4 regions of the Sporolactobacillus pectinivorans genome follow, and region 1 is predicted to be linked to each of the others. Evidence: riboswitches for the same ligand, from Rfam matches in the RefSeq annotation. Region 1 holds a riboswitch; each other region holds the start of a gene.
What was found. Region 1 has a riboswitch for S-adenosylmethionine ahead of COP04_RS13030 (Fur-regulated basic protein FbpA). Riboswitches for the same ligand answer to the same signal wherever they lie in the genome.
Positions count from the first base shown of each region.

Region 2: another riboswitch for S-adenosylmethionine. It lies ahead of COP04_RS00470 (MetQ/NlpA family ABC transporter substrate-binding protein); the one in region 1 lies ahead of COP04_RS13030 (Fur-regulated basic protein FbpA).
Region 3: another riboswitch for S-adenosylmethionine. It lies ahead of COP04_RS18225 (ABC transporter substrate-binding protein); the one in region 1 lies ahead of COP04_RS13030 (Fur-regulated basic protein FbpA).
Region 4: another riboswitch for S-adenosylmethionine. It lies ahead of COP04_RS05125 (ABC transporter substrate-binding protein); the one in region 1 lies ahead of COP04_RS13030 (Fur-regulated basic protein FbpA).

Region 1 covers NZ_NXGA01000001.1:2,683,940-2,687,024, reverse strand. Annotated here, with positions in the region: gene COP04_RS13035 (S53 family peptidase) at 1-1,553, shown strand, start outside; gene COP04_RS13030 (Fur-regulated basic protein FbpA) at 1,891-2,055, opposite strand; SAM riboswitch class I at 2,137-2,240, opposite strand; gene COP04_RS13025 (ArnT family glycosyltransferase) at 2,515-3,085, shown strand, end outside.
Region 2 covers NZ_NXGA01000001.1:92,988-96,072, forward strand. Annotated here, with positions in the region: gene COP04_RS00465 (methionine ABC transporter ATP-binding protein) at 1-750, opposite strand, end outside; gene COP04_RS00470 (MetQ/NlpA family ABC transporter substrate-binding protein) at 763-1,581, opposite strand; SAM riboswitch class I at 1,704-1,818, opposite strand; partial or broken gene COP04_RS00480 (transposase zinc-binding domain-containing protein) at 2,408-2,821, opposite strand; gene galE (UDP-glucose 4-epimerase GalE) at 2,913-3,085, opposite strand, start outside.
Region 3 covers NZ_NXGA01000001.1:3,727,526-3,730,610, forward strand. Annotated here, with positions in the region: SAM riboswitch class I at 647-747, shown strand; gene COP04_RS18225 (ABC transporter substrate-binding protein) at 1,106-2,716, shown strand; gene COP04_RS18230 (ABC transporter ATP-binding protein) at 2,744-3,085, shown strand, end outside.
Region 4 covers NZ_NXGA01000001.1:1,046,295-1,049,379, forward strand. Annotated here, with positions in the region: gene COP04_RS05120 (beta-galactosidase) at 1-953, shown strand, start outside; SAM riboswitch class I at 1,086-1,189, shown strand; gene COP04_RS05125 (ABC transporter substrate-binding protein) at 1,359-2,918, shown strand; gene COP04_RS05130 (ABC transporter permease) at 2,994-3,085, shown strand, end outside.

The DNA.
Region 1 (3,085 bases):
TGCCTCACAGTGAGCGCTCTCAAGTAGTGAATGCTCAAAAAATCGGGCCGGCAGATCCGGACGAAGAAATGACAGTCACTGTTCTTGTGCGCCGCCCTTCGATTGACCATTTGTTTGGTGAAAAACAGGTAAAGCAGCTGAGCCGGGAAGAGTTTGCCGGTTCTTACGGAGCAGACCAGGAGGATTTGAAAAAGGTGGAATCTTTTGCAAAGGGCCATCATTTAAGTGTGAAAGAGGTTAATGGCGCTGCCGGAACGATCATTCTTTCAGGCAAAACGGCTGATTTTAATCATGCGTTCGGTGTTCAGTTGCAGCGATACAAACATCCGAATTTTACCTATCGTGGGCACAGCGATTCGATCAAAATTCCAAAGGACCTTGCCGGGATTATTGAAAATGTTTTTGGACTTGACAATCGTCCCCAGGCAAGAACGCATTTCCAGATTCTCCGTGAGACTAAGAACGCGGTTCAGAGTCGGCAGACATCGAAATCGTATACACCAGAGCAAGTCGCTCAACTATACAGTTTTCCCACCGACAGCAAGGCAAGTCAGCAATGTATCGGGATTATTGAACTGGGAGGTGGGTATAATCCAAGTGAGTTGAACGAATATTTTACAGAATTGGGTATTGATGCACCGGTAGTGATTGCAGTTCCGGTGAATGGTGCCGGCAATCAGCCGACTGGGGACGCCAATGGTGCGGATGGTGAAGTTGTTCTGGATATTGAAGTAGCGGGGGCGGTTGCACCGGGAGTGAAAATCGCTGTTTATTTCGCTTCCAATACGGATGCTGGTTTTCTGAATGCAATCAACAAAGCTGTTCATGATAACGAAAATAAACCTTCTGTTGTTTCGATCAGCTGGGGCAGTGCGGAGAGTAATTGGTCAGAACAGGCGATGCAAGCGATGGATCGTGCGTTCCAAGACGCTCGTGCGCTCGGTGTCACAATTTGCAGTGCGGCAGGGGATCGCGGTTCTTCTGATGGTGTCGATGACGGTCTCGTTCATGTAGATTTTCCCGCATCCAGCCCGAATAATCTTGCCTGTGGCGGCACAAGGCTGGAAGGGACAGGGGCGGTCATTGCGGACGAAACCGTTTGGAATGACGGGCCGGACAGTAGCACGGGAGGCGGCGTCAGCCAATATTTTGCTCTTCCCGAATGGCAGATGTCCGCTCAAGTGCCGCCTTCTGCCAACCCAGGGGCAAAGGTTGGTCGCGGAGTTCCGGATGTTGCCGGCAATGCGGATCCCGAAACGGGTTACCGGATTTTAGTGGACGGGCAGCGGACAGTCATTGGCGGGACCAGTGCTGTTGCACCGCTTTGGGCAGGACTTATCGCTCTGATCAATCAGGATCTCGGCCGCCCGGTTGGATTTATGAATCCCACGCTATATGGAGGATCTTCACGTTCTTCACTGCGAGATATCACAAAGGGAAATAATGATTCAAGCCGGGAAGCTAACGCTTATGATGCCCGTACAGGATGGGATGCGTGTACCGGTATGGGAAGCCCTATTGGTACAAATCTTGCCGGTGTCTTTCGGGTATAACTGAAGCAATGAAATTCAGCAATAACCTTAGCGAGTGAGATGAAATGAAGGACTCATCTCACTCGTTTGCCGTACCACGGCTCATTTATAAAAACTAGAATAATAAAAATTAGGTTCCCACAAATAAATCAGCCGTCACGGAAAAATATCGGTCATCCTGTAAATAAATCAGTCGTCACACAAAAAAATATCGGTTTTCACAGTCGGAGGATCGTATAGTCCAAATGAACATCCTCATTGCCCTGGTCCTTTTTATCTGCATAACACCCAAATCTAAAACCGGAGGTGAAAGCTTTCTCTGACCTGAAAAAAGCTTGAATTTTTTGTCGGTCCTTTTTTAAAAATGTGACCTTGATCGAAGGGATCTGTATTCGTTTTCCAGTTCTGTTAACGTCAATTCAAAAAGCTGCTTTCCGTCTTTTTTGAATACATCTGCCTCGATCAGCTGATCAATAAGTTCTTGACGTCTAATCTCCACAACCTGTCGTAATAAAGCACTCATTTAACATGTGCTCCTTTCTTGTGTGAAAAAATAAAACCTTCTCTTCAGAAAAGAAGAGAAGGCGATCTTTTAGATCTTCTCAACTTATCTTCAAAGCAAAACACTTATTGGAATTAGCACCGTGTCTACAACGACCGGTTGCTGAGGTTTCATTGGGCCAATCCCTCCGCCTCTCTGGATAAGTAGGAAAGTTATTCAATTGACCTCATCATAAACGCATTAATCACGGTTGTCAACTATGAAATGAAACCATATATACTTTTGATGAATGATGATCTGTAAAAATTCAAAACGGTCACCTGTTTCACGGGTGGCTGTTTTAAGTTTCCCGGTACACTATCCATTTTTATGGAAAAGAAAAGAAAAGTTAAGCTTATTTTAAGACAGTTAGGTGACAATCGTACTATGAGATGGCCATTCTGAACTATCAAAAACGCAACGGCTGAGGAGGAACTTTGCTTGGACAGGTTGAAGAAAAAAACATTGGATTATTATTTTCTTACCGTTACTGTCTTTTCACTGCTTTTGAATTTTTTTCTGTTAAACAAGGCCGGAACAAATGAATACTACACTATAGCGGTCAAGAGCATGATGAAGAATTTCCACAATTTCTTTTATGCGTCATTTGACCCGGCAGGATTTATTACAGTGGACAAACCGCCGGTCGCACTCTGGCTTCAGACGTTGAGCGCAAAGATTTTCGGTTTCGGCAATTTCAGCGTCCTGTTCCCGGAAGCAGCGGCAGGTGTTATCTCCTGCATGATTCTGTATCAGATGGTCAAGAAGAAAGCCGGTCGGACAGCTGCCTTTATCAGCGGGATTTCACTGGCACTGACACCGATTTTTACAACTGTTGCCAGAACCAACAATGTGGATAGTATCTTAATCCTGACTCTGATGATTGCCGCGTGGGCGGTTGTCAAAGCGGCCGACAGTGGAAAAATGCGCTGGCTGATCATCAGTGTCCTGCTTGTCGGCATTGGTTTTAACGTCAAGATGCTCGAGGCGTTTATGGTACTTCCGGCCGTAT
Region 2 (3,085 bases), 2.6 Mb from region 1:
AGGTATCTTGAATCTGGACTCATTCCGGACAAACTGTTTGGTCAGCGGTTCCTTAGGCTTGGTAAAAATATCGACGACAGAGCCTTGTTCAACGATTCGTCCCTTTTCCATAACCGCCACACGGTCGCAGACTCTTTGAATGACGTTTAATTCATGAGTAATCAGGAAGATCGTAATCCCAAGCTCTTTGTTTACCTTGAGCAGAAGTTCCAAAATCGAATCCGTCGTGTTTGGATCCAGTGCACTCGTCGCTTCATCGCTAAGCAGCACTTCCGGTTCATGAGCAAGTGCGCGGGCAATGGCCACACGCTGCTTCTGACCACCCGACAGCTGGCTTGGAAAAGCTTTGCTGCGATCCTTCAAACCGACGATCTCAAGATACTTTTCGGTTCTCGCTTTGATTACTTTTTTAGGCACACCCTCCAATTTTAAAGGAATGGCGACATTATCGTAAACATTGGCGGTTTCAAGAAGGTTATACCCCTGAAAGATCATACCGATCTTCCGGCGAAGCTTCCGAAGGTTCTTACGGCGAAGTTTATTAATATCCGTTCCGTCTACAAAAACGTCACCGCTCGTCGGGCGTTCCAGTAGATTGACGCAGCGGATCAGCGTGCTCTTCCCCGCCCCGCTGTAACCAATAACGCCGAAAATCTCTCCCTTTTGAATTTCCAGCGAGACATCTTTCAGCGCTTCAATTTTATTTTTTCCCGCGACAAATGTTTTGGATACATGATGTAATTCAATCATTGCAATAACTCCTTACCATTCCGGAACTACTGAACCGCCGAATTGTTTTTCGATGAAGGTTTTTACTTCTGGTGAATGATAATATTTCTCGATTGTTTTAACTACTTTGTCATTTTTATCAGACGTACGAACAACGAAATAGTTCGGATATGGATTGTTGATGAGCGGTTCATGGAAAATGGAATCCTTCAGCACCGTCAGACCGGCTCCCATTGCGAAGTTCGTATTGATCGCTGCGGCTGCAACTTCGTTAAGCTGCTGCGGAAGCTGAGCTGCATCCAGTTCAATGATTTGCAGATGTTTCGGATTGCTGATCACATCCCGCTTAGTCGCGGTAACATTTGCTCCCGTTCTCAATTTGATCACACCGGCTTTTTCAAACAGCTGAAGTGCGCGGAGCTCATTGGCAGGATCGTTCGGGACAGCGATTTTGTCACCGTTTTTCAGGTCTTTCAGATTTTTAATGCTCTTAGAATAGATGCCCATCGGAAAAGCGACCGTTTTGAATGCGGCAGCAATCTTATACCCCTTATTTTGAATCTGGTCCTTCAGGAAGGGCATGGTCTGGTAGCTGTTCGCATCCAGTTCGTTATCATTAAGGGCAATGTTAGGCTGGTTATAATCATTAAAAACTTTCAGATGGATCGTCAAGCCGTCTTTTTTGGCCAGTTTTGCCACTTCTTCCATGACCTGCTGATGCGGTCCGCCTGTTACACCCACAGTGATATCTTTCGTACTTAAACCGGCTGAGGAGCTGTTACCACATGCTGAAAGTGCAAATGCTAAGGCAAGGATCAATAATAACGACAACGCTTTGACATACTTTTTCAATGTGCTTCCCCCAAATCTTTATGTTATTACTCGTGTTTCCAGCAATCTCCATACTCTGCTCCAGAAAAGAACGGCATGAAAAAAGCTCCTCCGTTAAGAGAAGCTGATCATTTTCAATTCTTCTCTTATCTCTCAGAATCCGGATATACGGATTCTGCAGGAATTGGCACCCTAATCAAAAATCAATTGGGTTGCCGGGTTTCATCGGGCCAGTCCCTCCGCCACTCTGGATAAGGAGTATTTAATTGGCTAGTGACTTGATTGTACATTGAAATTGATTCTGTGTCAAAAGTTTGTCGAATTTTTTTTATAAATTTTTTATCCAGAACCATCATCATAGTACAAATAAGTACGGGGTTAGAACTGACATACTCAACTCCCCCACACAATAAAGTAAGAAGGACAAAAGCTGCATAAGATCAGGATTCATGGATTTTACTTCGTATAAGATACATTTTACATAGTAATATTGATCCTTTATTCAAGCAATATAGGAGTAAATATGTTCAATAAATCCAATAAAATATTGGAATACTAAATCTAAAGGTATTAAAATTAAGACTGTACTCAATTGCTACTTAAAGGCGGTTTTTTATGAAAGAGCCAAAAAATATTGGATTCATTATCCTGATCACTGTGCTTGTTGTAGTGTTACTAATGAATATATATTTTTATTTCCGCACAAAAAGTATGGCAGATTTTGCTTATGCAATAGGGATCTTTATTGTATTAATTGTTAATTTGATTGTCATTAAATATAGAAGGTCGCATTAAAAACCCCCTCATAAAAATGTTTACGAACGAGTTTAAGCACGACCGTCTGCTACTGTTTGCGAAGCATGGAAAAAGGGATAAAATCATAGGACTTCCACTCACCTTTTTTCGTGATACCCCCTATATTCATCAGCATACGGATTGAAGTTCACCTGCGATCCAAAGGTATGCAAGCCCGCGATGATTGACCTTCAGGACATCTTCCTTCAACAGCCGGCTCCATTCCACTCACTCCGACTGAATAGGTGGTACAAAAACAACCTTTGCAGTGAAACAGAAGTTTTCGAACATCATGGCACCCCTCACAGACCAAAAGCTTGAACCCTTTTCTAAAGTTACCGCAGTTTCTGAATTTCTCGACTTCTTTAAGGAGAATTGAGCGAAGTCGGGTTCTATGCTTGGACTTAAAATACTCCCGGTATTGGTGACGATTGAAAAAGATATGTCTCAAAATATTTTTGTCCATAAAGGAAAGGCTATTAAGCTCTGTGATAATCTCAAATTTTATGCTTTCTTATCTTAAAAAAAACTCCCCGGTTACGGGAAGTCCACAACGTTTATTTATTTTCCACCAAAGCTGCGTAGCCTTTCGGATGGCTGCTGTGCCAGGCCCAGGCATCCGCCAGAATTTCCGGAATATTTGTATGCTCCGGCTTCCAGCCAAGTATCTTCTTCGCTTTGTCCGATGATGCGATTAATGTGCTCGGATCTCCTGCACGGCGCGGCGCGA
Region 3 (3,085 bases), 1.0 Mb from region 1:
GCACCCACGTCGGATGATGTTATTCGTTCGTAATACTTGATGACGGCCAACTCGAAGGAGTTAGCTGTATATACCGTCCGCATTCAATAGGTAAAGTCTTTCCATCTTTTTTCTTCAGAGGATTTTTTAGCGCTGTTCCAGCAATGCGCGTAAAAGTTCTCTTTTTTCTTTTGATTCGTCATGAAAACGGTGGCCGAACAATTGAATGTCATGATAACTTATTTGAATTGTTGCGCAGTAAGGGCGTACTGCGCAACAAATAAAGTACCTGTATCTAGCAATACCTCATGCGTTTCGATGCAACCCAGGAAATTAGGTGCAACCATTTCAGTACGGCTCGAAACGACTCGAAAAATTAGGTGCGACTTTCTCCGGATTAGATGCGACTTCGGTTCATATCAGTCGTTCAAATAAATTTCACTGTTGCGCGGCAGAACGCGAACTGCGTAACTGAATGTCTTTAATGCCCAGTTATAGACTTCCTGTCCACTTTGCACTGCAAAACAATTTAATAAATTATATTGACATACGAATAGTATGAATTATAATTTAGCTAATGATCAGCGCAACAAAAGTCCGGAACGCGTCCGGGCATGGTCAGGCAGAAACGTTTCGCAAGACCTGTTTTTAAAAATGAATATCAACATTCTTATCAAGAGCGGCGGAGGGACTGGCCCAATGAAACCCGACAACCAGCACAGTGTGTATGGTGTCAATTCCAACAGATTAAATTCTGACAGATAAGAAGAGACGGCAAAAAGGCTGCTTTTCTGATTCTGTGAAAAGGAGCCTTATTTATGTCTCTATATACCCAACTTTAAATTTTCCCAGCTAAATTGGGACAGATAATGCTCAATAGAACTGGGCAGAAACGCAAACTATCAATAGAGTTAACCAATCCCCATCTTTTTGATTCAGCCAGGTGAGTGCGACGATCACAGAATGTATGGCAAGGTATGATCATCGGCGCTGCAGCGGTTCTGCCAGGATAAAAGAATAATATCTCGCAAAGACAATTGTTATGTAACTGACGAACAGATTGAGATCAGGAGAATCATAAAGCCGGTTTCATAGATTTAAAAATAATTTACGAGGAGGCGTATCAATGAAATTTAAAAAGGAAATAGTTTGTATTTTATCTTTTCTTTTAGTTATTTTAATGCTCACAGGATGCAGCAGTGCGCCCGGCGGGACGACTGGAAATAAGATTAATAAAAATGTTGTCAATATTGGCGTTACCGATTCATTGACAACGATCAATCCGTTGTTAATAGATGCTACTGAATTAAGCAAATACGCGATCGGGTTCAGTTTTCTGCCGTTAATTGAACTGGATAGCAAGCTGAATGTTGTCGGCCAGCTGGCGAACAGCATTACAACAAAAGATAATCGGACATTTACCGTCAAAATTAATAAAAATGCAAAGTGGTCGGATGGTCAGGATATCACAGCGGATGATGTGATTTTCTCTGTTCTGAGATTAACCGATCCCAAGGTCGGAAATGTAAATATTGGCGGATATGCTGCATTAAAAGGATTTGATGAAAATGGAAATTCTCCGGAAGGGGCGAAGAATATCGCAGGCCTGAAAAAGGTAGACAATAAAACAGTAGCGTTTATTACAAAGAGCCCGCTGTCGCTCGCAACCTTTGATAATACTATAGGGCGATATCTGTTTACAATTCCAAAGCACGTTCTAAAAAATGTGAGTCCTGATAAATTAAGCAAATACAGCTGGTTCAATAAACCGACCGTAATCAGCGGTCCTTACAGATTGATAAATTACGATTCGAATCATTATATCTCTTATACGGCAAACGAGAATTACTGGAAAGGCGCACCCAAAATTAAATATCTAAACCTAAAAGTTGTTCCGGCAAGCCAACTGTATCCTGGGCTTAAATCTGGAGAAATTGATTTTGTTCAACAAACATTGGGTGTCTTTCCACAAGAAGATTATAAAAACGTTCAAAAATTAAGCAATGTAAAAACAGTCTTAGAGCAGCCATTGACGAATCAGCTCGTTTTATTAAATACCAAAACAATTTCTGATGTGCGAATTAGAAAGGCCATTCAACTGGCTACAAATCGAGAACAGATCGTGAAAAGTTTACTGAATGGAAACGGTGAGGTAGTTGATGGCTTCGTTACGTCTTACAGCCCATACTTTGACTCATCGATCAAGCCGGTCAAGTTTGATTTGGATCAGGCAAAAAAACTGGTTAAAGAAGCACATTGGGACAAATCAAAACAATTGACTTTTCTTGTTGATTCCGGTGACAGTACTTTCGTCCAGGCAGCTAATATTATTGCAGCCGATCTGAAGACCATTGGTATTAATGTAAATGTACAGACTCAGGATCTTTCCAATCTTCTGGCCAAAGCTGCGAAGCATAAATTTGATTTGTTCGCCGTTCAATATACTTTATCTCCGATTGACCCTTATCCGGACGTCGATTGGATCGTCAATAGTGATGGAGACTGGCCGCAATATAAAAATAGTGAACTGGCCGCAAATCTTTCCAAGATTCAGTCAGCGAAAAGTACGGAAGAAACTAAAAAGCTGTACAGCAACATTGATAAAATTGTTCAAAATGATGTTCCTCTTTACTCGGCATATGTTTTACGCTCACTCGGCGCTTACAATAAAGAGCTTAAGCACGCTGAACCGCATATTTATGGTTCCTTCAACAATGTTGAAAAGTGGGAAAAATAGGAGAATGGCATAAGGGAATGAGCATTGATGGATCATTTGCTTGAGATAAACCATCTTGATACCACATATACGGTTCATTCAGAAGACCGGATTCTCGTCCATGATGTCAGTCTGCATGTAGACAGTGGAGAAACATTGTGCCTTGTGGGAGAATCCGGGTCTGGAAAGAGCCTGACTATGCTTTCTGTATTGGGATTATTAAAAAATAATGGCAGGATTACTTCCGGGTCGATAAGATTTGAGAATCAGGAAATACAAAATCTTACGGACCGTCAGCTGGATAAAATCCGCGGAAGCCGGATCAGCATGATTTTTCAAGATGCATTGACCAGCCTGAATCCTGTGTTTACAATCAGAAACCAAATTGAA
Region 4 (3,085 bases), 1.6 Mb from region 1:
TGGTTCCCCACTCCAATGATGAAGACAGCCGCAGTTTCCGGGAAGTGGCTGCGCTTGGACAGGAATTGAAAAAGTGCCGCGAGCTGGTTGGCACAACATTCAAGGCGGAAGTTGCGATTGTTTTTGATTGGGAAAACTGGTGGGCTTTGGAGCAAAGTTCAAAACCATCGAATCTCGTCCGGTATGCCTCCGAACTGGGCACCTATTACCGTACTCTTCGCGAACTGAACATTAGTGCTGATTTTGTCCCTTTCGAAGAAGATTTAACACCTTATCGTGTTGTACTGGCGCCGGCCAGTTATCAGGTGCCGCAATCTTTTACTGAAAAAGTGAAAGCATATGTCCGGCATGGAGGAATCTTTCTGACCAACTTCTTCAGCGGGATTGTCGATCTTTCCGACCGGGTCTATCTCGGCGGTTATCCCGGGGCATACCGAGAGCTGCTCGGCATCTACGTTGAGGAATTCGCACCAATGAAGAAAGGACAGGTTCACCAAATCGCAACGCCATGGGGAGATTCATCGATCCGGATCTGGGAAGAGTACATTCAACTGCGAGGAGCTGGCGCACTGGCGACATTCAAAAACGGTTATCTCACAGGTATGCCTGCAGTCACCAGCCATGCCTACGGAAAGGGACAGGCCTATTATGTCGGCACTCATCCCGATACAGTCTATCTGAAACATCTGCTTATCGGCATCATGGAAAGAACTCAAGTTTTCCCGCCACTGAGCGTGCCTGAAGATGTGGAAGTAACGGTGCGTGAAAGCCACAATATAAAATACTATTTTATTCTCAACCATTCCGATACTGAAAAAATGTTCGCCATTGATCCGATCTTTGTTGATCTTTTAACCGGACGTGAGGAAAGTAGACTAATCAAACTGGCACCGAGGGATGTTAAGATTCTGAGGGCAGAAAAAGAGAAAATCAGTTATGAAAAAACAGATTGAACGGGATTTAAATATCAGCTGTTATTTGATACTGTCAAAATACAAATTAATTCTATCAAATAAATAGGTTTTAATGATTGACAGCGTCAGTCTTACCCTTTATAGTAGTTACATCAACTCAATTGAATATAATTCTTATCTAGAGCGGCGGAGGGACTGGCCCAGTGAAGCCCGACAACCAGCACATGGTGCACGGTGTTAATTCCAGGAACACGATGGTGTTCAAAAGATGAGAGGGACGGATAACAACAGGCCTTTTTATCTTTGCGGCTTGTTTTTTTTGCCGCTGAAAAAAGCGTAGGCAGAGGACATAGAGATATCAATCATCTGCCTGCGCCGCCATTGCATTCTAGAGAGACTATATTTCAGAGGGGAAATTGTGTTAACAGCGGGGGGAAGTTGATTTTGAAGAAATCTTTGGTTGTCCTTTTGGCTCTTATTTTTATATTAACGTTAAGCGCATGCGGGTCAAACAATACAGCATCAAACAATAGTAAAAACGGAGGGTCGTTAACGGTTGCCGTACCCGGTGATCCACTTGTTCTGAACCCTAATTACGCCAGCGACCGAGTAACCCTGACGATTCAACAGGCGCTCTATTCGCCCCTGTTTTACATCAACGGGAGAAACGTTACACCGGCATTGGCGGATAAGCTGACCGCCTCAAAGGATCAACTGAAATATACGCTGATTCTGAAGAAAAATCTGAAATGGAGTGACGGTACGCCCCTCACGGCAGATGATATTGTCTTCACGCTGAATTCGATCCTTGACACGAAACAGAACAGTGATCTCCGCGGGAACTTTGTCTTTAACAACGAACCTGTAAAAGTTGCGGCGATCAACAAAAATACGGTTGTCTTCACCTTACCCACGGTGGCACCGGCTTTTCCGCTAAGTCTGGAACAGCTTTATCCAATTCCGCAGCACGTGTTTAAAAACGAAGGCGATCTCCAGAAGAGTACGAAGAATAATCATCCGGTCGGTTCCGGCCCTTTCCGGTTTGTTACCTATAAATCCGGCCAATATGTAGAAACGCAGCGGAATAACTATTATTTCGGCGGGAAAGCACATCTTGATAAAGTTATTTTCCAGATTACAAAAGATCAAAATGCAGCCAACCTTGCACTTGAAAATGGAAGTATTCAATTGAAAGCCATTCAGCCGGCTGATGTAAAGAATGTGACTAGCAGGGGAAATACAGAAGTTATTTCATATCCTGAATATCGCTTGAACTATGCAGTCTTCAATGAGAATGTGCCGGCATTTAAAAACAAAACATTCCGCCAGGCATTGTCCTATGCGCTTAACCGTGAGGACGTTATCAAATCTGCATATGGGTCGAGCAAGTACGGCGTGCCTGCCTCATCGATCTTTACTTCCGATGTAAAATTCCAGGATACGAACGTCCAAGCTTATCCTTATAATCTGACAAAAGCGAGACAACTTTTGGGTAAGAGCAAAGTGGATACGAAGCAACCGCTTTCTATTATTTACCTGAATAATAATCCGGCTCAGGAAAGCATTGCCCTTTATTTCCAGCAACAGTTTAAAAAAATCGGCTTGAATCTTCAGCTGAAACCAACAGATCCTACGGCACTGAATAATATTACTCTTGACCGGAACAGCAAGGCTTACGGCATTTTGTTAAACGGTTATATCATGGGGCCGGAAGCCGATGTGTATAAAGTACTTTATCAGTCGGATTCACCTTATAATTACGCCAACTATCACAATTCCAAATTGGATAAGCTCTGGAACGCGGCCGCTGTTGAGACCAATCAGACCAAACGCGCAGCTTATTATGATCAGATTCAGAAACAAATCGCAGATGATGCGGTCATCTATCCAATCTCTTACGATGATGCGATACTCGCTATAAATAAAAAATTTGGTGGCATACAGGCAGCAAAACCGCAACCGGTAACTATTTTCAGAGATCTGTCAAAACTCTATCTGAAATAATAATGAAATACAGTTTATGAGATGGATTAGAGACTTGGTGGAAACACCAAGTCTGTTTTTTGGAGGGAATAACGATTGAGCAAAATGATAGCAAGGCGTGTACTTCAAATCGTTCCAATGCTGTTCGTAATTTCCATTATTTCTTTTGCTCTGGCTAAGCTCGCTCC